Regions from separate parts of the Leptothrix cholodnii SP-6 genome, predicted to be linked through region 4. Evidence: predicted binding sites of a transcription regulator. Region 4 holds the regulator's gene; each other region holds the start of a gene.
The links. The regulator sigma-54, encoded in region 4, starts transcription at its own class of promoters, with help from an activator protein. The targets are predictions, from matches to a motif close to TGGCANGNAANCTGCTTT.
Positions count from the first base shown of each region.

Region 1: a site for sigma-54 is predicted at 2,003-2,020, ahead of LCHO_RS19630 (P-II family nitrogen regulator). Genes of this name have one in related genera too.
Region 2: a site for sigma-54 is predicted at 5,756-5,773, ahead of nifE (nitrogenase iron-molybdenum cofactor biosynthesis protein NifE). Genes of this name have one in related genera too.
Region 3: a site for sigma-54 is predicted at 3,341-3,358, ahead of glnA (type I glutamate--ammonia ligase). Genes of this name have one in related genera too.

Region 1 is NC_010524.1:4,414,975-4,422,363, reverse strand. It holds gene LCHO_RS19640 (16S rRNA (uracil(1498)-N(3))-methyltransferase) at 1-225, opposite strand, end outside; gene LCHO_RS19635 (YifB family Mg chelatase-like AAA ATPase) at 291-1,805, opposite strand; gene LCHO_RS19630 (P-II family nitrogen regulator) at 2,087-2,425, shown strand; gene LCHO_RS19625 (ammonium transporter) at 2,448-3,962, shown strand; gene gshA (glutamate--cysteine ligase) at 4,092-5,387, shown strand; gene rplN (50S ribosomal protein L14) at 5,619-5,987, shown strand; gene rplX (50S ribosomal protein L24) at 6,009-6,326, shown strand; gene rplE (50S ribosomal protein L5) at 6,340-6,891, shown strand; gene rpsN (30S ribosomal protein S14) at 6,900-7,205, shown strand; gene rpsH (30S ribosomal protein S8) at 7,242-7,389, shown strand, end outside.
Region 2 is NC_010524.1:1,428,150-1,435,538, reverse strand. It holds gene LCHO_RS06735 (nickel-dependent hydrogenase large subunit) at 1-1,045, shown strand, start outside; gene LCHO_RS06730 (hydrogenase maturation protease) at 1,054-1,515, shown strand; gene LCHO_RS24180 (sensor domain-containing protein) at 1,555-4,251, shown strand; gene nifE (nitrogenase iron-molybdenum cofactor biosynthesis protein NifE) at 4,255-5,706, opposite strand; gene LCHO_RS23645 (chaperone NapD) at 6,033-6,368, shown strand; gene napA (nitrate reductase catalytic subunit NapA) at 6,532-7,389, shown strand, end outside.
Region 3 is NC_010524.1:3,994,684-4,002,072, forward strand. It holds gene LCHO_RS17805 (ABC transporter permease) at 1-578, shown strand, start outside; gene LCHO_RS17810 (ABC transporter permease) at 575-1,498, shown strand; gene LCHO_RS17815 (EI24 domain-containing protein) at 1,546-2,430, shown strand; gene LCHO_RS17820 (competence/damage-inducible protein A) at 2,441-3,235, shown strand; gene glnA (type I glutamate--ammonia ligase) at 3,440-4,855, shown strand; gene LCHO_RS17830 (hypothetical protein) at 5,032-5,523, shown strand; gene glnL (nitrogen regulation protein NR(II)) at 5,520-6,593, shown strand; gene ntrC (nitrogen regulation protein NR(I)) at 6,647-7,389, shown strand, end outside.
Region 4 is NC_010524.1:4,732,160-4,739,548, forward strand. It holds gene LCHO_RS21020 (TRAP transporter large permease) at 1-1,662, shown strand, start outside; gene LCHO_RS21025 (membrane protein) at 1,682-2,305, opposite strand; gene LCHO_RS21030 (2-hydroxychromene-2-carboxylate isomerase) at 2,451-3,056, shown strand; gene LCHO_RS21035 (hypothetical protein) at 3,078-3,356, opposite strand; gene LCHO_RS21040 (RNA polymerase factor sigma-54) at 3,637-5,247, opposite strand; gene lptB (LPS export ABC transporter ATP-binding protein) at 5,267-6,043, opposite strand; gene lptA (lipopolysaccharide transport periplasmic protein LptA) at 6,070-6,705, opposite strand; gene LCHO_RS21055 (thiol:disulfide interchange protein DsbA/DsbL) at 6,848-7,389, opposite strand, start outside.

The sequences.
Region 1 (7,389 bases), 320 kb from region 4:
CGCCAGTTCGCGATCGACGTCGACGAACTGCTCCACCAGCACCTGCACCTCGCTGCGGCCCATGCGCGCGATGCGCACCCGCCACTCGCCGCCCTGACCGTTGAAGACGATCAGTTCTTCGCCGGGCTGCATCCGCAGGACCTGGACGTGGCGCGCTGCGCCGGCGGGCAGCGACAGGTCGAGCCCGGCCTGCAGGGGCGTGTCGACGAAAAGGCGTGCACTCATGGTGGGTCTGGCGGTCTGGCGCGGGAGCGCAGTGTGCCCCAGCGCGCGTCGGGTGGCCGCCGGACTCAGACGCCGGGCAGGGCGCGCCGCAGCTGGATCGCCTCGGCCACGTGCACCACCTGGACGTCGGCGGCGCCTGCCAGGTCGGCGGCCGTGCGGGCCACGCGCAAGACCCGGTGCAGGCTGCGGCCCGACCAGCCGAGGCGCGACGCTGCGGCATCCAGGAACTCGCGTGCGGCGGGCAGGGCGCGGATCTGCTCGTCGAGCTGGGCGGCGTGCAAGGCGCTGTTGGCGCAGCCCTGGCGCCGCATCTGGCGTTCACGCGCGTGTGCGACCCGCTCGGCGATCACGGCGCTGGGTTCGCCATCGGCAATCGCCGACAGCGCCTGCGGCGGGATCGCCAGCACCTCGACACGCAGGTCGATGCGGTCGAGCAGCGGCCCCGACAGCCGGGCCTGGTAGCGCCGGACCTGTTCAGGCGAGCAGCGGCAGGCCCGGGTGCTGGCGCCGAGTTGTCCGCAGGCGCACGGATTCATCGCTGCCACCAGCTGGCATCGGGCCGGAAACTCGGCCTGGCGGGCCGCGCGCGAGATCGTGATGCGGCCGTTTTCGAGTGGCTCTCGCAGCGCCTCGAGGGCGGTTCGCGGGAACTCGGGCAGCTCGTCGAGGAACAGCACGCCGTGGTGCGCCAGCGAAATCTCGCCCGGCCGCGGTGGCGAGCCGCCGCCGACCAGCGCCACCGACGACGCCGTGTGATGCGGCGAACGCATCACGCGCGTGGCCCAGAGGCGGGCGTCGAACTGGCCGGCCAGGCTCAGGATGGCGGCCGACTCCAGTGCCTCGGACTCGTCGAGCGGTGGCAGCAGGCCGGCCAGGCGCTGCGCCAGCATCGACTTGCCGGTGCCCGGCGGCCCCACGAACAGCAGGCTGTGCGATCCGGCCGCGGCCAGCTCCAGCGCCCGCTTGGCGCCGGCCTGGCCTTTGACGTCACGCAGATCCGGCAGTGCCGGTGCCGCGCCGGTCTCGAACGGCTTGGGTTCGGACAAGGGTTGCGCGAGTTCGCCGTCCTGCAATGCCGCGACGACATCGAGCAGATGGCTGGCGCAACGCAGCCGCAATCCTTGCACGCGGGCGGCCTCGCGGGCACTGTACTGCGGCAGCACCAGGCAGCGCGCGGTCGGCGAGCGCTGCAACGCCAGGGCCATCGCCAACGCGCCGCGCACCGGCCGCAGGTCGCCTGCGAGCGAGAGCTCGCCGGCGAACTCCAGGCCGTCGAGGCCGGCGCTGCTGACCTGCCCGCTGGCGGCGAGGATGCCGATCGCGATCGGCAGGTCGAAGCGTCCGCCCTCCTTGGGCAGATCGGCCGGCGCCAGGTTGACGGTGATGCGCTTGTTGTGCGGGAACTCCAGGCCGCTGTTCTGCAGCGCGGCGCGAACCCGTTCGCGGGCCTCCTTGACTTCGGTGTCGGCCAGTCCGACCAGCGTGAAGCTGGGCAGGCCATTGGCGAGATGCACCTCGACGGTGACATCGGGTGCCTGGAGCCCGATCAGGGCACGGCTGTGGACGACGGCAAGCGACATGAGCGGGGCCGGTGGGATGCCGGATCGGGTGGCGACCGGGTCGATTCTGCGCACCTTGTCACGCCGATCGACACACCCTTTTGGGGGTTGCACTGAATTGGTGCCAATGCGTTCAGTGCGGTGCGTGTCGCCTGTTTGTCGAGCATGCGTGGCGCCAATGCGGGGCGTGAGGCTGGAATGTCAGCAGGTGTGACCGTTGGCATGGAAGCTGCTCAAAGGCCTGCAGCTGTCCTAGACCCAGCTAACGCTGCCCATCTGATCTCAACCAACCGGAGACCGCCATGAAAATGGTCACCGCCATCATCAAACCCTTCAAGCTCGATGAGGTGCGCGAAGCGCTCAGCAACATCGGCGTGCAGGGCATCACCGTCACTGAAGTCAAGGGCTTCGGCCGCCAGAAAGGTCACACCGAGCTGTATCGGGGTGCCGAGTACGTGGTCGACTTTCTGCCCAAGGTGAAGATCGAAGCCGCCGTGGACGACGCTATCGTCGACCGCGTGATCGAGGCGATCGAAGGTGCGGCTCGCACCGGCAAGATCGGCGACGGCAAGATCTTTGTCACCTCGCTCGAGCAGGTGCTGCGCATCCGCACCGGCGAGACCGGCAAGGACGCCCTTTGATCCTCCACACCCAGAGACAAACATGAAGAAATTTCTAGCCAAACTCGCGTTGGGCTTGGCGGTGCTGGGTTTTACCGGTGCTGTCCTTGCTCAGGCTGCGTCCGAGCCGGTTGCGGCTGCGGCCGTGATGGAGGCCGCCTCTGCTGCGGTCGAGGCCGCCGCGGATGCGGCGTCTGCCGCTGAAGTCGCTGCACCGGCCCCGGTGCCGAACAAGGGCGATACCGCCTGGATGATGGTCTCCACGCTGCTGGTGATCCTGATGACGGTGCCCGGCCTGGCGCTGTTCTACGGCGGCCTGGTGCGCGCCAAGAACATGCTGTCGGTGCTGATGCAGGTGATGGTCACGTTCTCGATGATCGTCGTGCTCTGGGCCGTCTACGGCTACAGCCTGGCGTTCACCGAAGGCAATGCGTTCATCGGTGGCTTCGATCGACTGTTCCTGAACGGGGTCTGGGACAACGCGGCCGGCACCTTTGCCAATGCGGCGACCTTCAGCAAGGGCGTCTACATCCCCGAGATCGTGTTCGCCGCTTTCCAGGCGACCTTCGCCGGCATCACCTGCTGCCTGATCGTCGGCGCCTTCGCCGAGCGCATCAAGTTCTCGGCCGTGCTGATGTTCATGGTGATCTGGTTCACGTTCAGCTATGCGCCGATCGCGCACATGGTCTGGTTCTGGATGGGCCCTGACGCCTACGCCAGCGCCGATGTCGCCGAAGCGATGACCAGCAAGGCCGGCCTGCTCTGGCAGTGGGGCGCGCTCGACTTCGCCGGCGGCACGGTGGTGCACATCAACGCGGCCGTCGCGGGCATCGTGGGCGCCTTCATGATCGGCAAGCGCGTGGGCTACGGCAAGGAAGCCTTCACCCCGCATTCGCTGACGCTGACGATGGTCGGTGCCTCGCTGCTGTGGGTGGGCTGGTTCGGTTTCAACGCCGGCTCGGCGCTCGAGGCCAACGGTTTCGCCGCGCTCGGTTTCATCAACACCCTGTTCGCGACGGCTGCCGCTGTCCTGGCCTGGTGCGTGGGTGAAGCGCTGATGAAGGGCAAGGCTTCGATGCTGGGTGCAGCGTCGGGTGCGGTGGCCGGTCTGGTGGCGATCACGCCGGCCGCGGGCAACGTCGGCATCCTGGGCGGCATCATGATCGGCTTCCTGGCTGGTTTCGCCTGCCTGTGGGGTGTCAACGGCCTGAAGAAGCTGCTCGGTGCTGACGACTCGCTGGACGTCTTCGGCGTGCACGGCGTGGGCGGCATCCTGGGTGCGCTGCTGACGGGCGTGTTCAATTCGCCGAACTTGGGTGGCCCGAGCGCCGTCGCCGACTGGGTGACCGTGGGCATGATCGCTCCGGATGCCTACTCGATCGCGTCGCAGGTCTGGATCCAGGCCAAGGCCGTCATGCTGACGGTGGTCTGGTCGGCCGTGGTGTCGGTGATCGCCTTCAAGATCGTCGACCTGGTCATCGGCCTGCGCGTGACCGAAGAAGAAGAGCGCGAAGGTCTGGACATCAGCTCGCACGGCGAGACGGCTTACCACAAGTAATCCGTAGTCCCGCGGACGCTGTCCGATCCGGAGGGGCCGCTGATGCGGCCCCTTTTGCTTTGCGGCGTCGCCCATACCTGTGGAGCTTCCTAGAATCGATCAATCACAGGCCTCCGGCAGGACACTCGCATGGTTCCCCACCTCGTCACCGCTCTGAACGGCCCGATCAACGAACTGGAGGCGCGCATGCTGGAGTCGATGCCGGCGATCGAGCGCTGGTTCCGCCTCGAGTGGATGGAGCACACGCCGCCGTTCTACACGTCGGTGGACATCCGCAACGCCGGTTTCAAGCTCGCGCCGGTCGACACCAATCTTTTCCCGGGGGGCTGGAACAACCTGACCCCCGCGATGCTGCCGCTGGCCGTGCAGGCCGCCATGGCCGCGATCGAAAAGATCTGTCCGGAAGCCAAGAACCTGCTGCTGATCCCCGAGAAGCACACGCGCAACACGTTCTACCTGATGAACATCGCGCGGCTGAAGGCGATCTTCACGTCAGCGGGCCTGAACGTGCGCCTGGGTACGCTCGATCCGGCCATCGAGACGCCGACGACGCTGACGCTGCCCGACGGCGAGGAACTGGTGCTCGAGCCGCTCGAGCGCACGCCACGCCGGCTCGGCCTGAAGGGCTTCGATCCCTGCACGATCCTGCTCAACAACGACCTGTCCGCCGGGATTCCCGGGATGCTGGAGGATCTGCACGAGCAGTACCTGCTGCCGCCCCTGCACGCCGGCTGGGCGGTGCGCCGCAAGACCCATCATTTCCAGTCGTACGAAGAGGTGGCGAAGAAGTTCGCCAAGCTCCTGGGCATGGATCCGTGGCTGATCAATCCGCTCTATACCCAGTGCGGCGAAGTGAACTTTGGCGAGGGTGCCGGCATCGAGTGCGTCAAGAGCAACGCCGATGCGCTGCTGGGCAAGATCCGTCGCAAGTACAAGGAATACGGCATCAACGAGAAGCCGTTCGTGATCGTCAAGGCCGACAACGGCACCTACGGCATGGGCATCATGACCGTGCGCGATGCCAAGGAACTCGACGAGCTCAATCGCCGCACGCGCAACAAGATGAGCGTGGTCAAGGATGGCCAGGAGATCACCGAGGTCATCATCCAGGAGGGCGTGCCGACCTACGAGCGGATGAACGATGCGGTGGCCGAGCCGGTCGTCTACATGATGGATCGGTATGTCGTGGGCGGTTTCTATCGGGTACATGCCGACCGTGGCATCGACGAGAACCTGAACGCTCCGGGCGCCCAGTTCGTGCCCCTGGCATTTGCCGAAAGTCATCACCTGGCGCGTCCGGGTGTCAAGCCGGGTGCCAGTGCGCCCAACCGCTTCTACATGTACGGCGTGATCGCGCGCCTGGCGATGCTGGCCGCAAGCTACGAACTTGAGGCGACCGATCCGAATGCGGAGGTCTACGACTGAGTCCCGCCGGCGCCTTGAGTTTTGTCCTGGATAGGCGTTGACACGTCGGCGAGTGGCGTGCCATAATCTTCGACTCATCTGGGTTGTAAGCGTACTTTGCAGTGCGCAGTGCAGCCCGGTTTCGCCCCCAGTTGCGACCTGATCGTCAAGTTCGGGTCTCACGACGGGCCCAAGACTGACCGCGACGGTAGCCTGGTGCTGCTGGGGGTGCGGGATAAGTTGGGGATAGACATGATCCAAATGCAATCGCGGCTTGATGTCGCGGATAACACCGGTGCGAAGTCCGTCATGTGCATCAAGGTGCTTGGCGGTTCCAAGCGTCGTTATGCCGGTATTGGCGACGTGATCAAGGTCAGCATCAAGGATGCTGCGCCGCGTGGTCGCGTCAAAAAGGGCGAGGTCTACAACGCTGTTGTGGTTCGTACCGCCAAGGGCGTGCGTCGTCAGGACGGCTCGCTCGTGAAGTTCGACGGCAATGCGGCAGTGTTGCTCAATGCCAAGCTCGAGCCCATCGGCACCCGCATCTTTGGCCCGGTCACCCGCGAACTGCGTACTGAGCGGTTCATGAAGATCGTGTCTTTGGCGCCGGAAGTGCTCTAAGCCGACCGAAAAGGACAGGCCATGAACAAGATTCTCAAAGGCGACGAAGTCATCGTGTTGACGGGTCGCGACAAGGGTAAGCGCGGCAAGATCGCCGTGCGCGTGGATGAAGATCATGTGCTGGTTGATGGCGTGAACGTCGTCAAGAAGCATGTGCGTCCGAACCCGCTCAAGGGCACGACCGGTGGCATCGTCGACAAGACCATGCCGATTCATCAATCGAATGTGGCGATCTACAACCCCGCGTCCGGCAAGGCCGACCGTGTGGGGATCAAGCTGCTGGCTGACGGCAAGAAAGTGCGCGTCTTCAAGTCCAGTGGCGAAGAGATCAAGGCCTGAGGCGGGATTCGAAATGGCTCAACAACAAGCTCGCCTGCAAGCTTTCTATCTTGAGACGGTCGTGCCGTCGCTCGTGGAGAAGTTTGGCTACAAGTCGGTCATGCAAGTGCCGCGCTTCGAGAAGATCACGCTGAACATGGGCGTCTCGGAAGCTGTCTCCGACAAGAAGGTCATGGATCACGCCGTGAGCGATCTGACCAAGATTGCCGGCCAGCGCCCCGTGGTCACCAAGTCGCGCAAGGCTATCGCCGGTTTCAAGATCCGCGAAGACGTGCCGATCGGCTGCATGGTCACGCTGCGTGGTGTCCGGATGTTCGAATTCCTGGATCGCTTCGTCACCATCGCATTGCCGCGAGTGCGTGACTTCCGTGGTATCTCGGGTCGTTCCTTCGATGGTCGTGGCAACTACAACATCGGTGTCAAGGAACAGATCATCTTTCCGGAAATCGAGTACGACAAGGTCGATGCGCTGCGTGGTCTGAACATCAGCATCACGACGACGGCGAAGACCGACGACGAGTGCAAGGCGCTGTTGACCGCCTTCCGCTTCCCGTTCAAGAACTGAGGTGTAACGTGGCAAAACTCTCTCTCATACAGCGCGAGGAAAAGCGCGAGAAGCTGGTCGCCAAGTACGCCAAGAAGTACGCGGAGCTGAAGGCGACCATTGACGACCAGAGCAAGTCGGAAGAAGAGCGCTATGCGGCTCGTCTTGCGCTGCAACAGTTGCCGCGAAATGCATACCCGACGCGCCTGCGTGCGCGCTGTGGTATCACGGGTCGCCCGCGTGGGACCTTCCGCAAGTTCGGCTTGGGCCGTACGAAGATTCGTGAACTGGCCTTCCGTGGCGACATCCCAGGTGTCGTCAAGGCGAGCTGGTAATTCAGCAGTACCCAGGGCACGAACAGGAGTTATTCCATGAGCATGAGTGATCCTATCGCCGACATGCTGACCCGCATTCGCAACGCCCAGATGGTCGAAAAGACCAGCGTTGCGATGCCGTCCTCCAAGCTGAAATCTGCGATCGCGCAGGTGCTGAAGGACGAGGGTTACATCGACGGCTTTG
Region 2 (7,389 bases), 1.6 Mb from region 4:
GTGGCCGCATTCGTCCTACATGCTGCCCGGCGGCGTGGTGACGCCGCCGGACACCCGCCGGCTGATCGCCTGCCGTTCGGTCATCGACCAGCTGCAGCGCTGGTACGAGCAGCGCATCATCGGCGCCGGCCTGGACGAATGGATGGCGCTCGGCTCGGCCGATGCGCTGTTCGAGTGGCTGGAGCGCCCCGGCCCGGCCAACGCCGCGCTCGGGCTGATCACCCGCTTCCTGCGTTCGCAGGGCATGCACCGGCTGGGCATCGGCACGCCGCACATGATCTCGTTCGGCGCTTGGTGCGACCCGCAGCGCTGGGGTCCACCTTATGACGCGCACCTGCTGCCAGGCGGCTTCTACGACAGCGACAGCGGCCAGGTCCAGCCGCTCGACCCTTCGCTGGTGACCGAGCATGTGCGCCACTCCTGGTTCAAGCCCTACGAAGGCGGGCGCCATCCCTACGAGGGCGAGACGGTGCCCGACTACCAGCCCGACAGCGACCGCTACAGCTGGGCCAAGGCGCCGCGCTATGGCGGCCGCGTGGTGCAGACCGGCCCGCTGGCCGAGCTGCTGATCGGCGGCGACGCGCTGGTGCGCGACCTGCACGCCACCGAGGGCGCGGGCGCCTGGCTGCGCCAGTTCTCGCGCGTGCGGCGCATCGGCTTCGAACTGCGCCAGGCACGCCGCATGCTCGACGAGCTGGGCGCGCATCTGGGCGAGCCGCATTTCGTGCCGCCCGCGCCGGGTACCGAAGTCGACGGCCAGGGCTGCGGCCTGGTGATGGCCGCACGCGGCGCGCTGGGGCATTGGGTGCGGATCGAAAACGGCGTGATCCAGAAGTACCAGATCGTCACGCCCACGGCCTGGAACGCCTCGCCGCGCGACAGCGACGGCGTGCCGGGGCACTGGGAGTCGAGCCTGGTGGGGCTGAAAGTGCAGGACCCCGACGACCCGATCGAGATCGGCCACCTGATCCGCTCGCACGACCCCTGCCTGGTCTGCACGGTGCACTTCGTCGACAGTGGCCGACAGCTGACGATTGGCGCGTGAGACAGCCCATGCGACGACACCTGCTCTGCTTCGGCAACGAGCTGCACGGCGACGACGGCTTCGGCCCGGCCGTGGGCCGGCGTCTGCTCGCGCAGCCCTTGCCGCGGCCGTGGGAACTGCATCAGATCGGCACGCGCGGGCTCGACGCGCTGTCGCTGCTGCTCGACTGCGAGGCCGCCATCGTCATCGACGCCGCCGCGCCGCACGGCCAGCCGGGCCGGCTGCGCGAACTCGATGTGTCGGCGGTGGCGACCGAAGCGTCGATCGTCGGCCACGGCATGGGCCTGGGCTTCGTGCTGCGGGCCTTGCAGGCCAGCGGCGAGCCACGGCCCGCGCTGCGCATCCTGACCGCCGAGATGGCCGACGTGAGCCCGTTCCGCATGAGCCTGTCGCCGGCGGTGGCCGAGGCCGTCGATGCGGCCGTGGTGCAGATCCGGCTTTGGATGAGCGACGATGCAGCGCCTTGCTGAAGGCCGCCCGCCGCACCGCTGTCCCTGTTGCATCTGACCATGGGTTCGCTCCATCCCACGCTGCCGGCGCCGACCGCGGCGACCCGCTGCGCGCCGCTCGACGAGGCGGCCGCGCTGCGCCTGGAGATCGAGGCCCTGCGGCTGGCCAACGCCGCGCTCGAATCCCAGCTGCTGGCAGGCTCCGAACAGGCCGAATCGATGTTCGTCCAACTGGAGCGGCAACGCAACGCGCTGCGTGACGCCCATGGCCGCGAGCAGGCGCTCTCGGCCTTCGCGCAGCGCGTCATGGACACCGTCGGCGGTGTCGTCATCGCGCTCGATCCGCAAGGGCGGCTGCGACAGCGCAACCGCCACTGCCAGAACGATCTGGCGCCACTGCCCGAGGGCAGCAGCGTCGACCTGCTGCTGCATCCGCAGGATCTCGCCGCCCTCGAGGCGGCGCTGCCGCACCTGCCGTGGCAGGTCCATTCGGTGCTGTTCGAGACCGTGCGCCGCCAGGGCGGCTACCGGGCCGAGCACCAGTTCGCGATGCGCGACGGCAGCTACCGCTACCACCTGGTCGAGGCGGCGATGCTCTACAGCGCCCAGAACAAGGAGGAAGGCGCGGTGCTCAGCGGCACCGACATCTCCGAGCTCAAGCGGCAGGAGCAGCACCTGCGCGCCAGCGATGCGCGCTTCAACCAGGCCGAACACGTGGCCCGCGTCGGCAGCTGGGATCTCGTGCCACACACCGGCGCGATGACCTGGTCGGTCGAGATGGCCCGCATCTTCGACATCACCGCGCAGCCGCACGCGTCGCACGATGCAGCCGGCGCATCGGTGTACTCGCAGGCAGACTTTCTCGCGGCCGTTCATCCCGACGAACGGGCGCGGGTGGTCGCGGCGCAGGCCGCTGCGAGCGCCGAGCACCGGCCCTGCGACATCGAGTTCCGCATCGTCACGTCCGGCGGCAAGATGAAATGGGTGCACCTGCGCTCGACCACCTTCCACGGCGACGACGGCCGGCCGCTGCGCAGCGTCGGCACCGTGCAGGACATCACCGAACGCCGCCAGGCCGAAGACGAGATGCGACTGGCTGCGAGCGTGTTCGACAACAGCCTCAACGCCATCCTGATCGCCGATGCCAACGGCCGCATCCGCAAGGTCAACCGGGCCTTCACCGCCATCACCGGCTACACCGCCGAAGAGGCGGTCGGCGACACGCCGCGGCTGATGAAGTCCGGCCTGCACTCGCCGGGCTTCTATGGCGAGATGTGGGCCGAGCTGCAGGCATGCGGAAAGTGGGACGGCGAGCTGATGAACCAGTGCAAGGACGGCCGGATCATCTCGGTGCGCGAAAGCATCGCCGCCGTGCACGACCCGGCCGGCGCGGTGGCCTACTACATCGGCATCTTCCACGACATCACCGAACAGAAGGCCTCGGCGCAGCGCATCCACCAGCTGGCCTATTACGACGTGCTGACCGGCCTGCCCAACCGGGCGCTGCTGATGGACCGCTGTCAGCACGAACTGGCGCGCGCCATGCGCGACGGCAAGCGGCTGGCCGTGCTGTTCCTCGACCTCGACCGCTTCAAGCACATCAACGACAGCCTGGGCCACCCGGTCGGCGACGGCCTGCTGCGTGCGGTGGCCCAGCGCCTGCAGGGCACGCTGCGCGACTCCGACACCATCGCCCGGCTCGGCGGCGACGAGTTCATCGTGCTGCTGGAGCACGTCGAGACCAGCGCCGGCGTGGAGCTGGCGGCGCGGCGCATCCTGGATGCGTTCCGCGATCCGTTCCAGCTCGAGGAACACCGCCTGTCGGTGGGCGCGAGCGTGGGCATCAGCCTGTTCCCCGACCATGCGTCGGACATCACCAGCCTGTTCAAGTACGCCGACCTCGCGCTGTACCAGGCCAAGGCGGCCGGCCGTGGCGACTTCCGCTTCTTCGAGCCGCGTTTCAACGACGCCGCGAAAGACCGCATGCGGCTGGAGCGGGAGCTGCGCCAGGCCCTCGAGCGCAACCAGCTGAGCCTGCAATACCAGCCGGTCTTCGCCCTGCCCGACGGACGGCTCGCAGGCGCCGAGGCGCTGCTGCGCTGGACGCATCCGGCGCTGGGCTCGGTCTCGCCCGCCACCTTCATCCCCATCGCCGAGGACAGCGGTCTGATCGTGCCCATCGGCGCCTGGGTGCTCGAACAGGCCTGTCGCCAGGCGCGCCAGTGGCTCGACGCCGGGCTGGATCCGGGCGTGATCGCCGTCAACCTGTCGGGCATGCAGATCCAGCGCAACGACCTGGTCGACACGGTGAGCTCGGTGCTGGCGCGCACCGGCCTGCCGGCGTGCCACCTGGAGCTCGAGATCAGCGAGTCCTACATCACGCGCCATGCCGAGTCGGATCTGCAGCGGCTCGGGCAGCTGCGCGCGCTCGGCGTCTCGATGGCGATCGACGACTTCGGCACCGGCCAGACCTCGCTCGGCCACCTGCGGCGCCTGCCGGTCAGCAAGCTGAAGATCGACCGATCCTTCATGGCCGACATCGAGCACGATGCGGCCGCCGCAGCCGTGACGCGCGCCATCATCGGCCTGGGCCATGGCCTCGGGCTCACCGTCGTGGCCGAAGGCGTCGAGAGCGCGGCCCAGGAAAGCGCCCTCGTCGCGCAGCACTGCGACCTGGTGCAAGGCTTCCGCTACGCCAGGCCGCTCGACGCGCCGGTGTTCGCCGCGCTGTGTGCCCGCCCGCAGCCCCTGCGGTGACGCTCAGGCCGGTGCCGCCTCGGCCGCCAGCTGCGCGGCGTCCTGCTCGACCAGCAGCGGGTCGACCGCCTCCCACGGCGCGGGTGTGCGCACCTGCGCCCACATCGGGTTGAAGAGCGCCTTGTCGATCTCCGCGATCATCGTCACCATGCCTTCGTAGCCGGCAAAGGCGTGGTGGCGTTCCTGGTTGATGTCCATCCAGGGCATGCGCGCCTTCAGCGCGACGAACTGGCTGCGGCCGCCGCTCAACATGATGTCGGCCTTCGCGTCGCGCAGCATCGCGTACATCTGGCGCGGCGTCATGTCGTCGATCATGTGGGCGTCGGCATCGTCGCCCATGATGTCCTTGAGCTTGCGCTTGTCTTCCTGGGTCGATTTCTTGACGCTGGTGCCGACCACTTCGAGGCCGGCTTCCTGCAGCGCCGAGACCACGCTCCAGCTCTTGACGCCGCCGGTGATCAGCAGCACCTTCTTGCCCGCGAGCCGCTGCTTGTAGGCGCGGATGCGCTCGAAGGCACGCGCTTCCTCGACCGCGATCAGCGCCTCGGTGCGGTCCTTCAGATCACTCGGTGCGCCGGTCTGAACCAGCAGCCGGGCGATCTCGCGCAGCGTGGTGCTCATGTCGCTGATGCCGTAGAACGAGCCTTCGAAATACGGGATGCCCCAGCGCTGCGCCATCTTGGTGGCGATGTTGATCATCGACTTGGAGCACACCATCATGTTGGCGCGGGCACGGTGCGCGGAGGCCACCTCGGCGTAGCGGCCATCGCCCGAGATGCAGCTGAGGATGCGCACGCCCAAGGCGTCGAGCAGCGGCTTGACCTGCCAGAGTTCGCCGCTCAGGTTGTACTCGCCGATGATGTTGATGTCGTACGGCGTGGTGACTTCGGGCTCGATGGTGCCGACCACGTGGTCGAGCAGCGCCTCGGCGCCGAGCTTGTTGCCCAGGTTCTTCGGGCCGGCGAAACCGGGTGCGTTGACGGGGATCACCGGCTTGCCGAACTTCTCGGTGGCGCGCTTGCAGACCGCCTCGATGTCGTCGCCGATCAGGCCGGTCACACACGTCTGGTAGACGAAGATCGCCGGCGGATTCACCTTCTCGATGATCTCGCGGATGGCCTTGAACAGGCGCTTCTCGGCGCCGTAGATGACGTCGAGTTCGTTGATGTCGGTGGTGAAGCCGGTGCGGTAGGTGGTCGCACCCGACGACGCGCTGTGGCGGTTGTCCCAGCTGTTGCCCTCGCAGGCGATCGGGCCGTGCACCAGGTGCGCCACGTCGACGATCGGCTGCAGCGCGATCTTGGCGCCGTCGAAGGCGCAGCCGCCCGCCGCGGCGCCGGGCGTGAGCTGCTTGGTGCAGCCCTTCTTGCGTTCCTTCTCGCTCTTGGCCTGGTTCTTGTCGCAACCGGGCTCGTCGAACACTTCGGCGATCTTGGCTTTGAGGGATGCGGACATGCGGGTTTCCTGGCTGGGCAACGGGTCGAACCGGCGGTTCGAGCGAGCTGTTGCAGCTTCGATGCCAGGCCGGAAAGCCCCGCCACATCAAGCACTTGCCTCGACAAGAGGCGATCGCACCTTGCACGGCAACCGCACCGCCGAGGCATTTGGCGGCTTTGCGACAAATGCGCGGCCGGCGCGAACAACCCCACCGACGTCAACCCGGATGGCATGCCACGGCGGATGGGAATAACCTGCACCGGTGGTTTGTTGATCCCCGTCAAATCGACCCGGGCGATCAGCTGACACAGTCGAACCTGTCGAACTTGACCGAAATCACGAACATGAGCATCCTTGGCGCCATCATCCGCACCCGCATCGGCAACGTCGCCGATGTCGCGCAGCAGTTGCAAGGCTGCGCGGGTGTCGATCTGGCGCTGAACCCCGGCGATGGCCGGCTCGTGATCGTGCTCGAAGACTGCGAAGTCGACGGCCTCGTCAAGACCGCTGCCGAACAGCTGGCGGCGATCGCGTTGTGGCCCGACGTGCTCAACACATCGCTGGTCTACGAATACTCCGGCCCCGATTCGCCCGCGCCCGCAGGGGCAGAAGGCGTCGACTTCAAGGCCTGGCGTCGCAGCCTGGCCGAGATCGCCGGCCAGCCGGCCGGCCCGACCTGATCCGATCCGAACCGATGGCGCGCAGGTCCGCGCGCCGACTTGAACTGGTTCAAGGACAGCAATGACGCTGTGGGTCAGCATGCGTGCTGACCGTCTGAACCCGATCCCAGACTCACACCCACCCAGCCCGCGTGCGCATGTGCCACGCGGCGGAGACGCCATCATGCAATCGAATCGCCGTGACTTTCTGAAGGCCCAGGCCCTGGCCGCGAGCGCTGCTGCCGCAGGCATCCCGATCGTGGTCGAAGCCGCCAACGGCACCGCCGCGCCCAAGACCGCCGCCGACGTGGCCGTGCGCTGGGACAAGGCGCCGTGCCGCTTCTGCGGCACCGGCTGCGCGGTGATGGTGGGCGTGCAGGAAGGCAAGGTCGTGGCGACGCAGGGCGACCCCGAGGCGCCGGTCAACCGCGGCCTCAACTGCATCAAGGGCTACTTCCTGTCCAAGATCATGTACGGCCGCGACCGCCTGCAGACCCCGCTGCTGCGCAAGAAGAACGGCGTCTACGACAAGGAAGGCGACTTCGTGCCGGTGAGCTGGGACGAGGCCTTCGACATCATGGCAGCCAAGTGGAAAGAGACGCTCAAGACCGACGGCCCGACCGGCATCGGCATGTTCGGCTCGGGCCAGTGGACGGTCTGGGAAGGCTACGCCGCCGCCAAGCTGTGGAAGGCGGGCTTCCGCTCCAACAACCTCGACCCGAACGCGCGCCACTGCATGGCCAGCGCGGTGACCGGCTTCATGCGCACCTTCGGCATCGACGAGCCGATGGGCTGCTACGACGACATCGAGCAGTCCGACGCCTTCGTGCTGTGGGGCAGCAACATGGCCGAGATGCACCCGATCCTGTGGAGCCGCATCACCGACCGGCGCCTGAGCAACCCGCACGTCAAGGTGGCGGTGCTGTCGACCTATGAACACCGCAGCTTCGACCTGGCCGACCAGGCCATGATCTTCAAGCCGCAGACCGACCTGGCGATCCTGAACTACATCGCCAACTACATCATCACGAACAAGAAGGTC
Region 3 (7,389 bases), 740 kb from region 4:
GGCCGATGAAGGACCCGAGCGCGCTCGGCTGGCCGCAGAGCGTGGCGCTGCCCGCCGAGCTGGAACTGGCGCGGCCGATCGAGGGCACACGCCTGCACAGCGGCCTGTTCATGGCGACCGGCCTGGCCGGTGCGCTGTGGCTGATCTTCAAACACTCGGTGCTGGGTTTCGACATCCGCGCCACCGGCGCCAACGCCCGCGCCGCGGCGTTTGCCGGCGTGCCGGCGCTGCGCACCGCGGTGCTGGTGGCGCTGCTGTCGGGCGCATTGGCCGGGCTAGCCGGTGCGATCGAGGTGGCGGGCCGCGCCGGTTACGTCACGCTCGACATGTCGCCCGGCTTTGGCTACACCGGCATCGTCATCGCGATGCTGGCCGGACTGCATCCGCTGGGCGTGCTGGCGGCGAGCGTGTTCGTCGCCGGCGTGCTGGTCGGCGCCGACAGCATGAGCCGCGCGGTCGGCGTGCCGACCTACATCGCCGACGTGATCGTGGCGACCTCGCTGATCGCCGTGCTGGTGGCCACGCTGCTGACGCAATATCGTCTGCAACCGCGGCTGCGCACGGGCACCTCGACATGAGCGAGTTCATCGACATCTTCAGCCAGTGGTCGTTCTGGAGCGCGGTGCTGCGCATCGCCACGCCGCTGATCCTGGGCACGCTCGGCGTGCTGCTGTGCGAGCGCGCCGGGGTGCTGAACCTGGGCATCGAGGGCATCATGGTCGCGGGCGCGTTCAGCGGCTGGCTGGCGGTCTATTCGGGGATGGGCCTGTGGGCCGGTGTCGGCGTGGCGGCACTCACCGGCGCGGCCTTCGGCCTGCTGCACGCGGGGCTGACGGTGGGACTGGCGCTGTCGCAACATGTCTCGGGGCTCGGCATCACGATGCTGGCGACGGCGCTGAGCTACTACGGCTACCGGGTCGGTTTCCCCAAGGTCAGCACGCCGCCCACCATCACGCCGTTTGCCGAGATGAGCGGCATCGGCATCCCGGTGCTCGCCAGCCAGACGCCGCTCACGCTGCTGGCCTTGCTGCTGGTGCCGCTGCTGGCCTGGCTGCTGCAGCGCACGCCGGCCGGGCTGATGTTGCGCATGGTCGGCGAGAACCCGCAGGCGGCCGAAGGCCAGGGTGTGTCGGTGGCCTCCACGCGCACCGCGGCGATCGTGGCGGGCTCGGCGCTGATGGGCGTGGCGGGCTCGTTTCTCACGCTGGCTGCCTTCAACGCCTTCTTCTTCAACATGGTCAACGGCCGCGGCTGGGTCTGCGTGGCGCTGGTGGTGTTTGCCTCGTGGCGGCCGGGCAAGGCGCTGGCCGGCGCGCTGCTGTTCGCGGTGTTCGATGCGCTGCAGCTGCGGCTGCAGCAATCGGCTTCGAGTCTGCTGCCGTATCAGGTCTACCTGATGCTGCCGTATCTGCTGTCGATCGTGGCGCTGGTGGTGGTGGCGCGCAAGGCGGCCTATCCGCAGGCGCTGATGAAGCCCTATCGCAAGGGCGAGCGCTGAGGCCGGCATCGGGCTGATGCCGCGGCACTGCCGCTATGCTCGTGACCATGGCTTCTGTGTTCAATGCCTTCTGGCGCGCCGCCGCCTATTGCCTGCACCCGCGGCTGATCGTGCTGTCCTTGCTGCCGGTGCTGGTGGCCGGTGGCGCCGCCTTCGGGCTGGCGTATTTCTTCTGGGACGCAGCGGTCGACATCGTGCGCCTCGCGATCGACGGTTTCGTGCTCCTGGCCCCCGTCACCGGTTGGCTCAACGAGATCAGCGGCGGCGCCTTCCGCAGCCTGATCGGGCCGCTGGTGGTGGTGGCGCTGAGCGTGCCGGTGCTGCTGATCAGCGCGATGCTGCTGGTGTCGGCCTTCATGGGTTCGGTGATCGTCGACCTGGTGGCGCGGCGCCGCTTTCCGGATCTGGAGCGCCGCCGTGGCGGCTCGTGGTGGGGCTCGCTGGCCGGCTCGCTCGGCTACACGCTGCTCGCGGTGCTGCTGCTGCTGATCTCGATCCCGTTCTGGCTGATCCCGCCGCTGGTGCTGGTGCTGCCGCCGCTGATCTGGGGCTGGCTGAGCTTCAAGGTCATGAGCTACGACGCGCTGGCCGAACACGCCAGCCGCGAGGAGCGCCAGCAGCTGATGCGCGAGCACCGCTGGCCGCTGCTGGCGATCGGCCTGATCACCGGCTACCTGGGCGCGGCGCCGTCGCTGGTGTGGGCCACCGGCGCCATGATGCTGCCGATGATGCCGCTGCTGATGCCGGTCTTCGTCTGGCTCTACACGCTGGTGTTCGCCTTCGCCTGCGCCTGGTTCACCCACTACTGCCTGGCGGCACTGGCCCGGTTGCGGCACGACCGCCTGCCCGAGATCGTGCCGCCGGCCGTGCCCGTGGTGACCACGACACCACCGCCCAGGCTCGACACGAACCTCCCCTTCCCTCCTGCATGAAGACACGCGCATGAACTTCGGACTCATCATCATCGGCGACGAGATCCTGTCGGGCAAACGCCAGGACAAGCACCTGAGCAAGGTGATCGAGCTGCTCGGCGCCCGCGGCCTGAGCCTGGCCTGGGCGCAGTACCTCGGCGACGACCCGGCGCGCATCACCGCCGCGCTGCGCATCGCGTTTGCCAGCGGCGACGCGGTGTTCTCGTGCGGCGGCATCGGCGCCACGCCCGACGACCACACCCGCCAGTGCGCCGCCGCCGCACTCGACCGGCCGCTCGCCCTGCACCCGCAGGCGCGCGACCTGATCATGGAGCGCGTGCGCAAGCTGGCGATCGAGAAGGGCTGGTCCGACGATCCCGAGCATCCGGACACGGTGCACCGCCTCAACATGGGCGTGTTCCCCGAGGGAGCCGAAATCATTACCAACCCCTACAACCAGATCCCCGGCTTCTCGGTCGGCGAGGTGCATTTCGTGCCCGGATTCCCGGTCATGGCGCATCCGATGATCGAAGCCCTGCTCGACACCCGCTACGCGCACCTGCACGGCGCGCAGGTGCAGGAGGAGCGCTCGGTGATCGTCTACGGTGCGATGGAGGCCAGCCTGACGCCGCTGATGATCGACATCGAGGCGCGCTTCGGGGGCATCAAGGTCTTCAGCCTGCCCAGCGTCGACCACCCGGTGCACGGCCGCCACATCGAACTGGGCGTCAAGGGCCGCGGCACGGCACTGGCCGAGGCCTACGCGGCCTTGCTGGCAGGACTGACAGCCTTTGGCGCCCGAACGGGCCCCGAAATGGTGCGCTGAAGACGATCCAAAATGGTGCGAACAAACGCACCATGTTTGTGCAATTTCGCGTCATGAACCGGGTTCGGACCCGCGTCTCGAACCGCCTGCACCGCCCTCGGGCGACGGCACGATTTCTGCTAAATTGTTGTGCTTCCTGGGCCCAGGCCCTGGAACGAATACACACCCTCAACGCATTTACCGCATCCCGCTAGGAGCCCCCTGATGGCCAAGACCGTCGCCGACGTGATGAACATGGTGAAGGAAAACGAAGTCAAGTTCGTCGACTTCCGTTTCACCGACACCCGCGGCAAGGAACAGCACGTCACCGTGCCTGTTTCCCATTTCGATGAAGACAAGTTCACGTCGGGTCACGCCTTCGACGGTTCGTCGATCGCCGGCTGGAAGGGCATCGAAGCCTCGGACATGCAGCTCATGCCCGACCCGAACACGGCCAACATCGATCCGTTCTTCGAAGAGCCGACGATGATCCTGACCTGCGACGTGGTCGAGCCCGGTGACGGCAAGCCCTACGAGCGCGATCCGCGTTCGCTGGCCAAGCGCGCCGAGGCCTACATGAAGTCCACCGGCCTGGGCGACACCGCCTACTTCGGCCCGGAACCCGAGTTCTTCGTCTTCGACAGCGTGCGCTGGAACGCCGACATGTCGGGCTGCTTCGTCTCGATCGAGTCGGAAGAAGCCGCCTGGAACACCGGCAAGGACTACGAGCACGGCAACAAGGGCTTCCGCCCCGCCGTCAAGGGTGGCTACTTCCCCGTGCCGCCGGTCGACTCGTCGCAAGACATGCGCTCGGAGATGTGCCTGATCCTCGAATCGCTGGGCATCCCGGTCGAAGTGCATCACCACGAAGTGGCGACCGCCGGCCAGATGGAACTGGGCACCAAGTTCAGCACGCTGATCCAGCGCGCCGACTGGGTCCAGCTGCAGAAGTACGTGATCCACAACGTCGCGGCCGCCTACGGCAAGACCGCCACGTTCATGCCCAAGCCGATCGTCGGTGACAACGGCAGCGGCATGCACGTGCACCAGTCGGTCTGGAAGGACGGCAAGAACCTGTTCGCCGGTGACGGCTACGCCGGCCTGTCGGACTTCGCGCTGTACTACATCGGCGGCATCATCAAGCACGCCCGTGCGCTCAACGCCATCACCAACCCCGGCACCAACAGCTACAAGCGCCTGGTCCCCGGCTTCGAAGCCCCGGTGAAGCTGGCCTACTCGGCCAAGAACCGCTCGGCCTCGATCCGCATCCCGCACGTCGCCAATCCGAAGGGCCGCCGCGTCGAAGCGCGTTTCCCGGATCCGCTGATGAACCCGTACCTGGGTTTTGCCGCGCTGCTGATGGCCGGTCTGGACGGCGTGGAAAACAAGATCCATCCGGGCGAGCCCGCCTCGAAGGACCTGTACCACCTGCCGCCGGAAGAAGACGCGAAGATCCCGACCGTGTGCTCGAGCCTGGAACAGGCCCTCGAGTATCTGGACAAGGGCCGCAGCTTCCTGACCAAGGGTGGCGTGTTCACCGACTCGTACCTCGATGCCTACATCGAGCTGAAGATGCAGGAAGTCACGCGCATGCGCATGACCACGCACCCGATCGAGTTCGACATGTACTACACGCTGTGATCGGCAGGCGGCACCGCAAGGACGCCGCCTCCGTCGCCCAGCGAAAGACGGCCTGCGGGCCGTCTTTTTCGTTGCGGGGCCACACGCCAGCCCGGCGAGACGTTTGGGTGATACTGAAAGCCATGTCCCGATTCCCTCCTCCAGCGGCCGCCCTCCGGCCCGCATTCGCCTGCAGGATGGCGCTGGCGAGCGGCCTTCTGCTGCTGGCCGGCGCCGCCGCCCAGGCCCAGGACCGCATGGTCTATCGCTGTCCTGGCAATCTCTACACCGACCAGATCAGCAGCAAGGAAGCCGCCGAGCGCGGCTGCAAGACGCTCGAGGGCGCGCCCGTCACCGTGATCCAGAGCCGTCGCCCCGAGGCGCCGAAAGCGGCTGCCGCGGCCAGCGTCGGGGCGGCCAGCGGCGGCGCGTCGCGGCCGGCCGGCGAGACCCGGGTCGATCCGGCCGAGCAGCGCGCGCGCGACACCGACGCACGGCGCATCCTCGAGGCCGAACTGCGCAAGGAGGAAGAACGCCTGGCGCAGCTGCAGAAGGACGGTGGCGCGCTCGACGAACGCGGCCAGCCGCGCAGCGCCGACCGGCTGGCCGAGCTGAAGGCGGCGATCGCCCGAAAGGAAGCCGACGTGGCCGCCATCAAACGTGAAATCACCAAGCTGGGCAACCCATGAGTCTGTTGCGAGGCAACCCCTACGACGCCTTCGACCACCTCGCCACGATGGTGGCGGTGCTCAAGGCCGACGGCCGCTGCGTCTACGCCAACGCCGCCTTCGAGGCCGTGCTGGGCCTGCCGCGGCGGGCACTGCAGAAGTCGCGCATGTTCGACTGGTTCGTCGAGTCGCACCTGCTGCAGAGCACCTTCCGCGCGGTGGTCGACAACGAATACAGCACCGGCCGGCTCGAGGCGCTGCTGCGCCGCGCGCCCGGCAACAACGGCGATCCGCTGCCGGTGCATGCGATCGTCACGCAGATCGACCACGGCGAGCAGGTGCTGCTGGAGCTGGTCGAGATCGAGCAGCAGTCGCGCCAGGATCGCGAGACCCGCACGCTCGACCAGGTCCGCGTGACCAAGGAGCTGATCCGCAACCTGGCGCACGAGATCAAGAATCCGCTGGGCGGCATCCGCGGCGCGGCGCAACTGCTCGAGATGGAGCTCGACGACAAGTCGCTGACCGAATACACCCAGGTCATCATCCACGAGGCCGACCGCCTGCAGGCGCTGGTCGACCGGCTGCTGGCGCCGCACCGGCGCCCGCACATCGTCGCCGAGGTCAACATCCACGAGGTGCTGGAGCGCGTGCGCTCGCTGGTGCTGGCCGAGTTCTCGAAGGGGCTGGTGATCGTGCGCGACTACGACGCCTCGCTGCCCGAGTTCCGCGGCGACCGCGAGCAGCTGATCCAGGCGGTGCTCAACATCACCCACAACGCCGCGCTGGCGCTGACCCAGCGCCGCCAGGACGGCGACGCCCGCATCGTGCTGCGCACCCGCGCCGCCCGCCAGGTCACGATCGACCGCACCCGCTATCGACTGGCACTGGACTTGCATATCGAGGACAACGGACCCGGCGTGCCCGCCGAAATCCGCGATCGCATCTTCTTCCCGCTGGTCTCCGGCCGGGACGGTGGATCAGGCCTCGGATTGACGCTGGCACAGGACTTCATCCAGCAGCACCACGGCCTGATCGAGTGTGAAAGCGAAGCCGGGCGCACCGTGTTCAAGATACAGATTCCGCTGCCTTAGCCGGGCGCCTTCGTGCCCGGCGGTTGGCTCCGCACAGCCAGGACTGCCCAAGCATGAAACCCATCTGGATCGTTGACGACGACCAATCCATCCGCTTCGTTCTGGAGAAGGCACTGGCCCGCGAGGAGCTGCCGGTGCGCAGCTTCACCAATCCACGCGATGTGCTGCTCGCGCTCGAGGACGACTCGCCGCAGGTGCTGGTGAGCGACATCCGCATGCCCGGCGGCTCGGGCATCGACCTGCTGGCCAAGGTCAAGGAGCGCCACCCCGGCCTGCCGGTCATCATCATGACCGCCTACTCCGACCTCGACAGCGCCGTCTCGGCCTTCCAGGGCGGCGCCTTCGAGTACCTGCCCAAACCCTTCGACCTGCCGAAAGCGGTCGAGCTGATCCGCCGCGCGGTCGACGAGAGCCTGCGCGAGGAAAGTGTCGACGAGCACGTCACCGAAGTGCCCGAGATGCTCGGCCAGGCGCCGGCGATGCAGGACGTGTTCCGCGCCATCGGCCGTCTCAGCCAGAGCAACGTCACGGTGCTGATCACCGGCGAATCGGGCTCGGGCAAGGAGCTGGTGGCGCGCGCGCTGCACAAGCACAGCCAGCGCAGCGCCGGGCCGTTCGTGGCGATCAACACGGCGGCGATCCCGAAGGACCTGCTCGAGAGCGAACTGTTCGGCCACGAGCGCGGCGCCTTCACCGGCGCGCAGGCAACGCGGCGCGGCCGCTTCGAGCAGGCCGAAGGTGGCACGCTGTTCCTCGACGAGATCGGCGACATGCCGTTCGACCTGCAGACCCGCCT
Region 4 (7,389 bases):
CGCGCCAACCTGATCGAGAAGCTCTTCAAGAGCCTGCACCTGGCGCTGGCGCGCCTGCCCGGTGCGCTGGCGGTGGCCACCATCGTGACCTGCGCGATCTTCGCCACCGCCACCGGCATCGTCGGCGCGGTGGTCACGCTGATGGGCCTGCTGGCGCTGCCGGCGATGCTGCGCGCGGGCTACGGCGTGCAGCTCGCCGCGGGTGCCATCACGGCCGGCGGCTGCCTGGGCATCCTGATCCCGCCGTCGGTGCTGCTGATCGTCTACGGCGCCACCGCCGGCGTGTCGGTGGTCAAGCTGTACGCCGGGGCGTTTTTTCCCGGCCTCATGCTGGCGGGCCTGTATGTCATCTACGTGGTCGTGATCGCCAAGCTGAAGCCGCACCTGGCGCCGCCGCTGTCGATGAGCGAACGCGAAGTCGCCCTGCCGCCGATCTCGCAGACGCTTTCCTCGCGTGGAAGCAACGCCATCAGCGGCCTGTTCGGCGCGCTCAAGGGCGCCGCGCTGCCCAAGGGCGCGGTGGCCGGGCAGCTGTTCGTCGCCCTGCTGCCGGCGATCTCGATCGTCGTCCTGCTGGCCTTCATGTACGGCAGCGCCACGGCCCCGGTGGCCAGCGTCGACACCACCGGCCTGGTGCAGGCGGGCAGCTCGTTCGACTCGGCCGGCGACACGCCCACCGAGCTCGGCGGACTCCAGGAGCCGCCCGCCGAATCCGGCGGCTTGCAGGAACCGCCCAGCGAATCAACCGGCCTGCAGGAGCCGCCGAGCGACGACCTGAAGGAACCGGCCGGCGCAGCCCCGGCCACGGCACCCGTCGCTGCCGCAGCCGAAGCGCCGCCGGCGCCCGAGCGTGTGCCGGCGGGCACCTGGTACTGGATCGTCTTCGGTGTCGGCATGGCCGCCCTGTTGCTGACCAACGTGCTGATGAGCTGGCAGCGGCTCGAGATCTTCAAGATGCTGCTGCAGTCGTTCTTCCCGCTGGCGGTGATGATCGTCGCGGTGCTGGGCTCGATCGTCTTCGGCCTGGCCACGCCGACCGAGGCGGCCGCGGTCGGCGCGCTCGGCGGCCTGCTGCTGGCCGGCGCCTACCGCTATGTCGCGGCGCGACAGGCCAGGGCACCGTCGGCGATGGGGCAGACGATCCGCGACCTGGGCGGCATCATCAAGGAGTCGTCGTTCCTGACCGCCAAGACCAGCGCGATGGTGTGCTGGCTGTTCGTCGGCTCGTCGATCTTCTCGGCCGCGTTCGCGCTGCTGGGCGGGCAGGAGCTGATCGAGCAATGGGTGCTGTCGCTGGGTCTGACGACGCTGCAGTTCATGCTGCTGTCGCAGTTCATCATCTTCATCCTGGGCTGGCCGCTGGAATGGACCGAGATCATCGTGATCTTCATGCCCATCTTCATCCCGCTGCTGCCCAAGTTCGGTGTCGATCCGCTGTTCTTCGGGCTGCTGGTGGCGCTGAACCTGCAGACCGCCTTCCTGAGCCCGCCGGTGGCGATGGCGGCGTTCTACCTGAAGGGCGTCAGCCCGCCGCACGTGACGCTGAACCAGATCTTCGCCGGCATGCTGCCGTTCATGGGGATCCAGGTCTTCGCGCTGTTCCTGCTGTACCAGTTCCCGGCCATCGGCCTGTGGCTGCCGCAGGTGGTGTACGGGCGCTGAGCGGGCGCCGAGCGGGCCGTCAACGACGCGGCAAGTAGAGCCGGTCCGAGTAGGTGGCCAGCCACTCGGGCCTGAAGGCCACGAAGATGGCCACCAGCATGCCGGTCAGCACGGCATCGCCCCAGGCCGACAGCCAGCGGCCGACCATCAGCTCGGCGCCGTCGAGGTGCGCGGGCACGCCGCCCAGCCACAGCGCCAGCGCACCGGCGAGCGTGCAGGCCAGCTGGGTGGCGAAGAAACCGCGGGCAAAGATGTAGACGAACAGGTGGTGCGGCAGCAGGCGCCGCACCGCCGCACCCAGCCCGAGCACCAGCGTGGCCGGCACCAGGCCCAGCCAGACCAGCCGGTGCAGGGTCTCCCAGGCGTCGAGCTGGCCCAGCCAGCCGGTCAGCAGCGCGGTCGGCACCAGCGCCAGCACCGCCAGCGGCCAGCCCGCCATCAGCACCAGCAGCGGCGCACCCGACAGCGGCTGCAGCACGGCGCTGTCGGCAAGCCGGTCGGCCCCCCAGAACAGCGGCATCAGCATCCACCAGGTCAGCCAGGCCCCGGGCGGGCCGGACGGACCGAATCCGCGCCACGGACGCATGGCCAGCGCCGGGATCAGGCAGGCAAGGGCTATCGACAGATCGAGCATGCCGCACATGCTAGGCGCAGGCCCGCCGTCCAGCATGATCGCGGTCAAGCTGGCCGGGCGACTGCGCGCGTGGCCACCACCCGCTGTGGCGCAGCCGCCGAAACCGGGGCTGTGCCGGATGGACGCGAGGCGAGCGCGCACTTAAGGTGACAGGATGAACCGCCCCGCCGCCATCGACTTCTATTTCGACTTTTCGTCGCCCTACTCCTACATCGCCTCCGAGTGGATCAACGCCCTGGCCGCACGCCACGGCCGCCCGGTGCGCTGGCACGCCATCCTGCTGGGGGTGACGTTCCAGGCCGCCGAGCTGCGCAGCCCCGTGTCCTATCCACTCAAGCGTGAGTACTCACTGCGAGACTTCGCCCGATCGGCGCGGATGGAAGGGGTGCCGTACGTGATGCCTTCGCCCTTCCCGATCCCGACCCAGAACGCGGCTCGGCTGTTCTGGTGGCTCGACGCCACCGATCCGGCGCGCGCCACCGACTGGGCCCGTGCCGGTCTGCGGGCGTTTTTCACCCGCGGCGTCGATCTGAGCAACATGAGCGCGCTGACCGGCCTGGCGGCCGAGTTCGGCATCCCGGCCGAACAGGCCGCGCAGGTGTGCGCCGACCCGATCTGGAAGGACAAGCTGCGGCGTGAAAACGATGCGGCGATCGCCGCGGGGGTGTTCGGCGCGCCGTTCTTCATCGTCGACGGCGAACCCTTCTGGGGCAACGACCGCAAGTCGCAGATCGACCGCTGGCTGAGCGGCGACCGCTGAACGGCCGGCCCGCAATCGCGCTCAGGGGCGCGGCTGCGCGAACGCGGCGCGGTCGCCGGCGTCGGTGTAACGGGTGATCTGCTGGCTGCGCTGGCGCTGCGTGTCCTCGTCGCTGGCACGCCGGAACTGCTCGCCCAGCCGGGCCAGTTCGTCGCTGCCGCAGGAGCGGCACAGGCTCAGCACCGCGCGGGCGTATTCGGCCGGGCCCAGCATCAGCGCGATGTCGACGTCTTCGCCGAGTTCGTGCAGCACGAGATCGTGGATGCGGATCGCGATCCGCAGTCGGGTTGTGTCGTTCATGGCCATGTTTGCTCCCATGCCATGGTCCATGCAGATGACGTGCCGCCCGATCCGTGAAAACACGCAAAATTGAACCCAAACGTGTCCGTTTTGGGGGTTCGGGATCGAATCCGAGGGTATGTCCGGAGCGGCCTGGCCACTGCACGAACCGCGGCACGCTCGAGCCGGCAGATGGTCTCCGACGGTACCGCGCGCGGACATCGCCGACGCGCACCGCGACGTGACAGGATGGCTCAGGGCGGCACACCGACTGCACCGCGCAGGTGCAGTGATCGTCGGCTCAGATGTCCTTGCGCAGGTTCGCCGGTGCGATCTTGAGCGCCTCGCGGTACTTGGCCACCGTGCGGCGCGCCACCTGGATGCCCTGCTCTTCGAGCATGGTGCTCAGCTGGCTGTCCGACAGCGGTTTCTTGGGGTCCTCGGCCGCCACGAACTGCTTGATCAGCGCCCGCACCGCGGTGCTCGACGCGTTGCCGCCGGCATCGGTGTTGAGCGAGCTGCCGAAGAAGTACTTGAGCTCGAAGGTGCCGAACGGCGTGTTCATGTACTTGGCCGTCGTCACGCGCGAGATGGTCGACTCGTGCAGCCCCAGCTCGTCGGCGATCTCGCGCAGCACCAGCGGCTTCATGGCGATCTCGCCGTGCGTGAAGAAGCCCTTCTGGCGCTCGACGATGGCCTGCGAGACACGCTGGATGGTGTCGAAGCGCTGCAGGATGTTCTTGACGAACCAGCGCGCCTCCTGCAGCCGCGACGACAGCATCGCGCCACCGTCACCGCCGCCATTCGTGGCACCGCCGCGCTGGCTGCGGTGCTGGCGCAGCACCTGGGCGTACATGTCGTTGATGCGCAGCTTGGGCATGACGTCGGGGTTGAGCACCACCCGCCAGCCACGCCCGGCCTTCTGCACGATCACGTCGGGCACGACGATGTTGGCCTCGGCGCGGGCAAAGCGCCGCCCCGGCTTGGGCTCGAGCGCGACGATCAGCGTCTGCGCCTCGCGGATCAGCGCCTCGTCGGCGGCCACGGCGGTGACGAGCTTCTTGATGTCGCGCCGCGCCAGCAGGTCGAGGTGGTGCTGGCAGATGCGGATGGCGGCGGCCTGCGCCGGGCTCGGGTCGAGCTCGCGCAGCTGCAGCACCAGGCACTCGGGCAGGTCGCGCGCGCCGACGCCGGTCGGCTCCAGGCTCTGCAGCCAGCCGAGCGCACAGCGCAGGCGGTCGATCAGCTCCTCGCGCATCGTCGCGGCCTCGACCGGGTCGATCGCGTCGCCGGTCACGACCGCACCGGCCTCGATGCCGAAGGCCAGCCGTTCGGCGATCTCCTCGAGCGTGTCGGCCAGGTAGCCGTCCTCGTTGAGCGAGTCGATCAGCGACTCGACCAGCAGCATGTCCTCGCCGGCCAGGCGCATGCCCAGCAGCTGGCCGCGCAGGTGATCGGGCAGGCTGGGCGTGAAGGTGGAGCGCTCGCTCCAGTCGCTGTCGTCGTCCTCGTTGGCGCCGTTGCGCGCCGCGGGGGTGTCCGACAGGCTGTTGAAGTCCTCGCGGTCGTGGCCGCTGTCCCAGTCTTCGCGCGACTCGCCGGCACCGAAGTCGAGCTGCTCGACGCTCACCGGCTCGGGGTCGCCGACGCCGGCTTCGTGGGCCGCATCGGCGGCACCGGTGTCGGCGTCGTAGCGGGACTCTTCCTGGGTCGGGGCGCTGCGCTCCTGGATGACCTGGCTCTCGGGCGTGGGGCTGTCTTCTTCGGCCTCGAGGAAGGGGTTCTGTTCGAGCATCTGCTCGACTTCCTGATGCAGCTCGAGGGTCGACAGTTGCAGCAACCGGATCGACTGCTGCAACTGGGGCGTCAGCGCCAGATGCTGCGAAAGACGGACCTGCAGGGATGGTTTCACGGGTTGCCGGCCTTCTTGATTACATGCGGAAATGTTCGCCGAGGTAGACCTTGCGGACGTCCGGGTTCTCGACGATCGCCGCGGGCGTGCCTTCGGCCAGCACCCGGCCTTCGCTGATGATGTAGGCGCGGTCGCAGATGCCCAGCGTCTCGCGCACGTTGTGGTCGGTGATCAGCACGCCGATGCCACGCGCCTTGAGGAAACCGATGATGCGCTGGATCTCGAGCACCGCGATCGGGTCGACGCCGGCAAACGGCTCGTCGAGCAGGATGAAGCGCGGCTGCGTGGCCAGCGCACGGGCGATCTCGACGCGTCGGCGCTCACCGCCCGACAGCGCCGGCGCGGGCGATTCGCGCAGCTTCTCGATCGACAGGTCGGCCAGCAGGCCGTCGAGCATCTGCTCGATGCGCTGCGCGCTGTAGCGGCGGCCTTCGGCGTCCTGCTGCAGTTCGAGCACGGCGCGGATGTTCTCCTCGACCGTCAGGCGCCGGAAGATCGACGCCTCCTGCGGCAGGTACGACAGCCCCATGCGGGCGCGCTGGTGGATCGGCAGGCGCTGCACCGGCGCGCCGTCGATGCGGATCTGTCCGGCATCGGCGCGCACCAGGCCGACCAGCATGTAGAAGCTGGTGGTCTTGCCCGCGCCGTTGGGGCCCAGCAGGCCGACCACCTCGCCGCTGTTGACGGCCAGGTGGATGTCCTTGACCACCTTGCGCGCGCCGTAGCTCTTTTCGAGGCCGTCGGCTTCGAGCCGGCTCGACGCGCCGTTGCGGCCCGCCCGGGCCGGCTGCGCCAGCTTCTCGTTCGCCGGGCCGGGCGAGTTCAACGCTTGACTCCCGCCGCGTCGGCCGGGCGCGGCGTGACGATGCCGCGCACCCGCCCGCCGCTGCTGCCGTCGGCCGCACCACCCTGGATCTCGATCGCGTCGCGGCCGTGGTCGTAGACGATGGTCTGGCCGCTGATCTGGTCGGCCAGCACGCCGGCGCGCAGCAGACGCACCTGCGCCTGCTGGCTGAATCGCACGGTCTGGCTGACGGTGTCGTATTCGATGCGCCGGGCCTGGCCCTCGATGACTTCATCGAGGCCGTCGCGCTTCTGCCTGAACGTGGCGGGCTGCGCCTCGCTGCCCGATGCCACCGCCAGCTGGCCGGCGGGCGTCTCGCGCAACTCGATCTGGTCGGCCTTCAGGATCAGCGTGCCGCGGGTGATCTCGACGCCGCCGGTCAGCAGCTGCAGCTTGCGCTTGCCGTCGATCTTGAGCTGGCCGGCATTGAACTCCAGCGGCAGATCCCGGTCGGCCCGTTCGGCCTGGGCCGTCACGGCCAGCGCCGACAACAGCAGGGCGACCGCCCAGCCTGCCGCACCGCGCCGGCCAGCCCGATCGACGCCCGGCTCTCGCGCGGCGACGCACGACGCATCAGACGCGGCAGGGGACAGGACTGAAAACTGTGTGTTCATGGCGGCATGGATATTGCAGGAATTCTACCTGCATCCTGCAGCCAGAGCCTAGTGCCCGGGCCCGCAGTGACAACGGCCCGGAACCTGTCCAGGCCGGTCTGGCGCCCGATCAGCCCCGGGACATGGCCCGGGGCGAGCGACATCAGGCGCCCTTGCGCACCCGTGCCACCAGCTGATCGGTCAGGGCCAGCGCGCGCAGGCCGCCTTCGAGCTCGGGCGTGTTGTCGCCACCGGCCAGCGCCGGCGAGGTGTAGTAGCGGCCGTGGATGCCGAGCGCCGGCACGCCGTCGATCTTGTAGGCCTCGGCCAGCTGCTTGCCCTGGCGCACCTTGGCCTGCATGCCGAACGAGTTGTACATCTCGACGAACTTGGCGCGGTCGGCGCCGTTCTTCTCGACGAAAGCGAAGATGTCCTCCGGCCGGTCGAGCCGCTGGCGCAGCTGGTGGATGGCATGGAAGACCTTGCGGTGCAGGCTGTCGACCAGGCCGAGCGCCTCGAGCGTGGCGTACAGGCGCTGCTGCGGCTCGAAGTTGGGCCGAAAGCCCACGTGTACGCGGCGGAACGCCACGTCGGCCGGCAGCTTGCGGGCCCAGGCGTCGAGCGTCGGCTCGAACGCATGGCAGTGCGGGCAGCCGTACCAGAAGAACTCGACCACCTCGATCTTGCCTTCGGGCGCCGTCACGG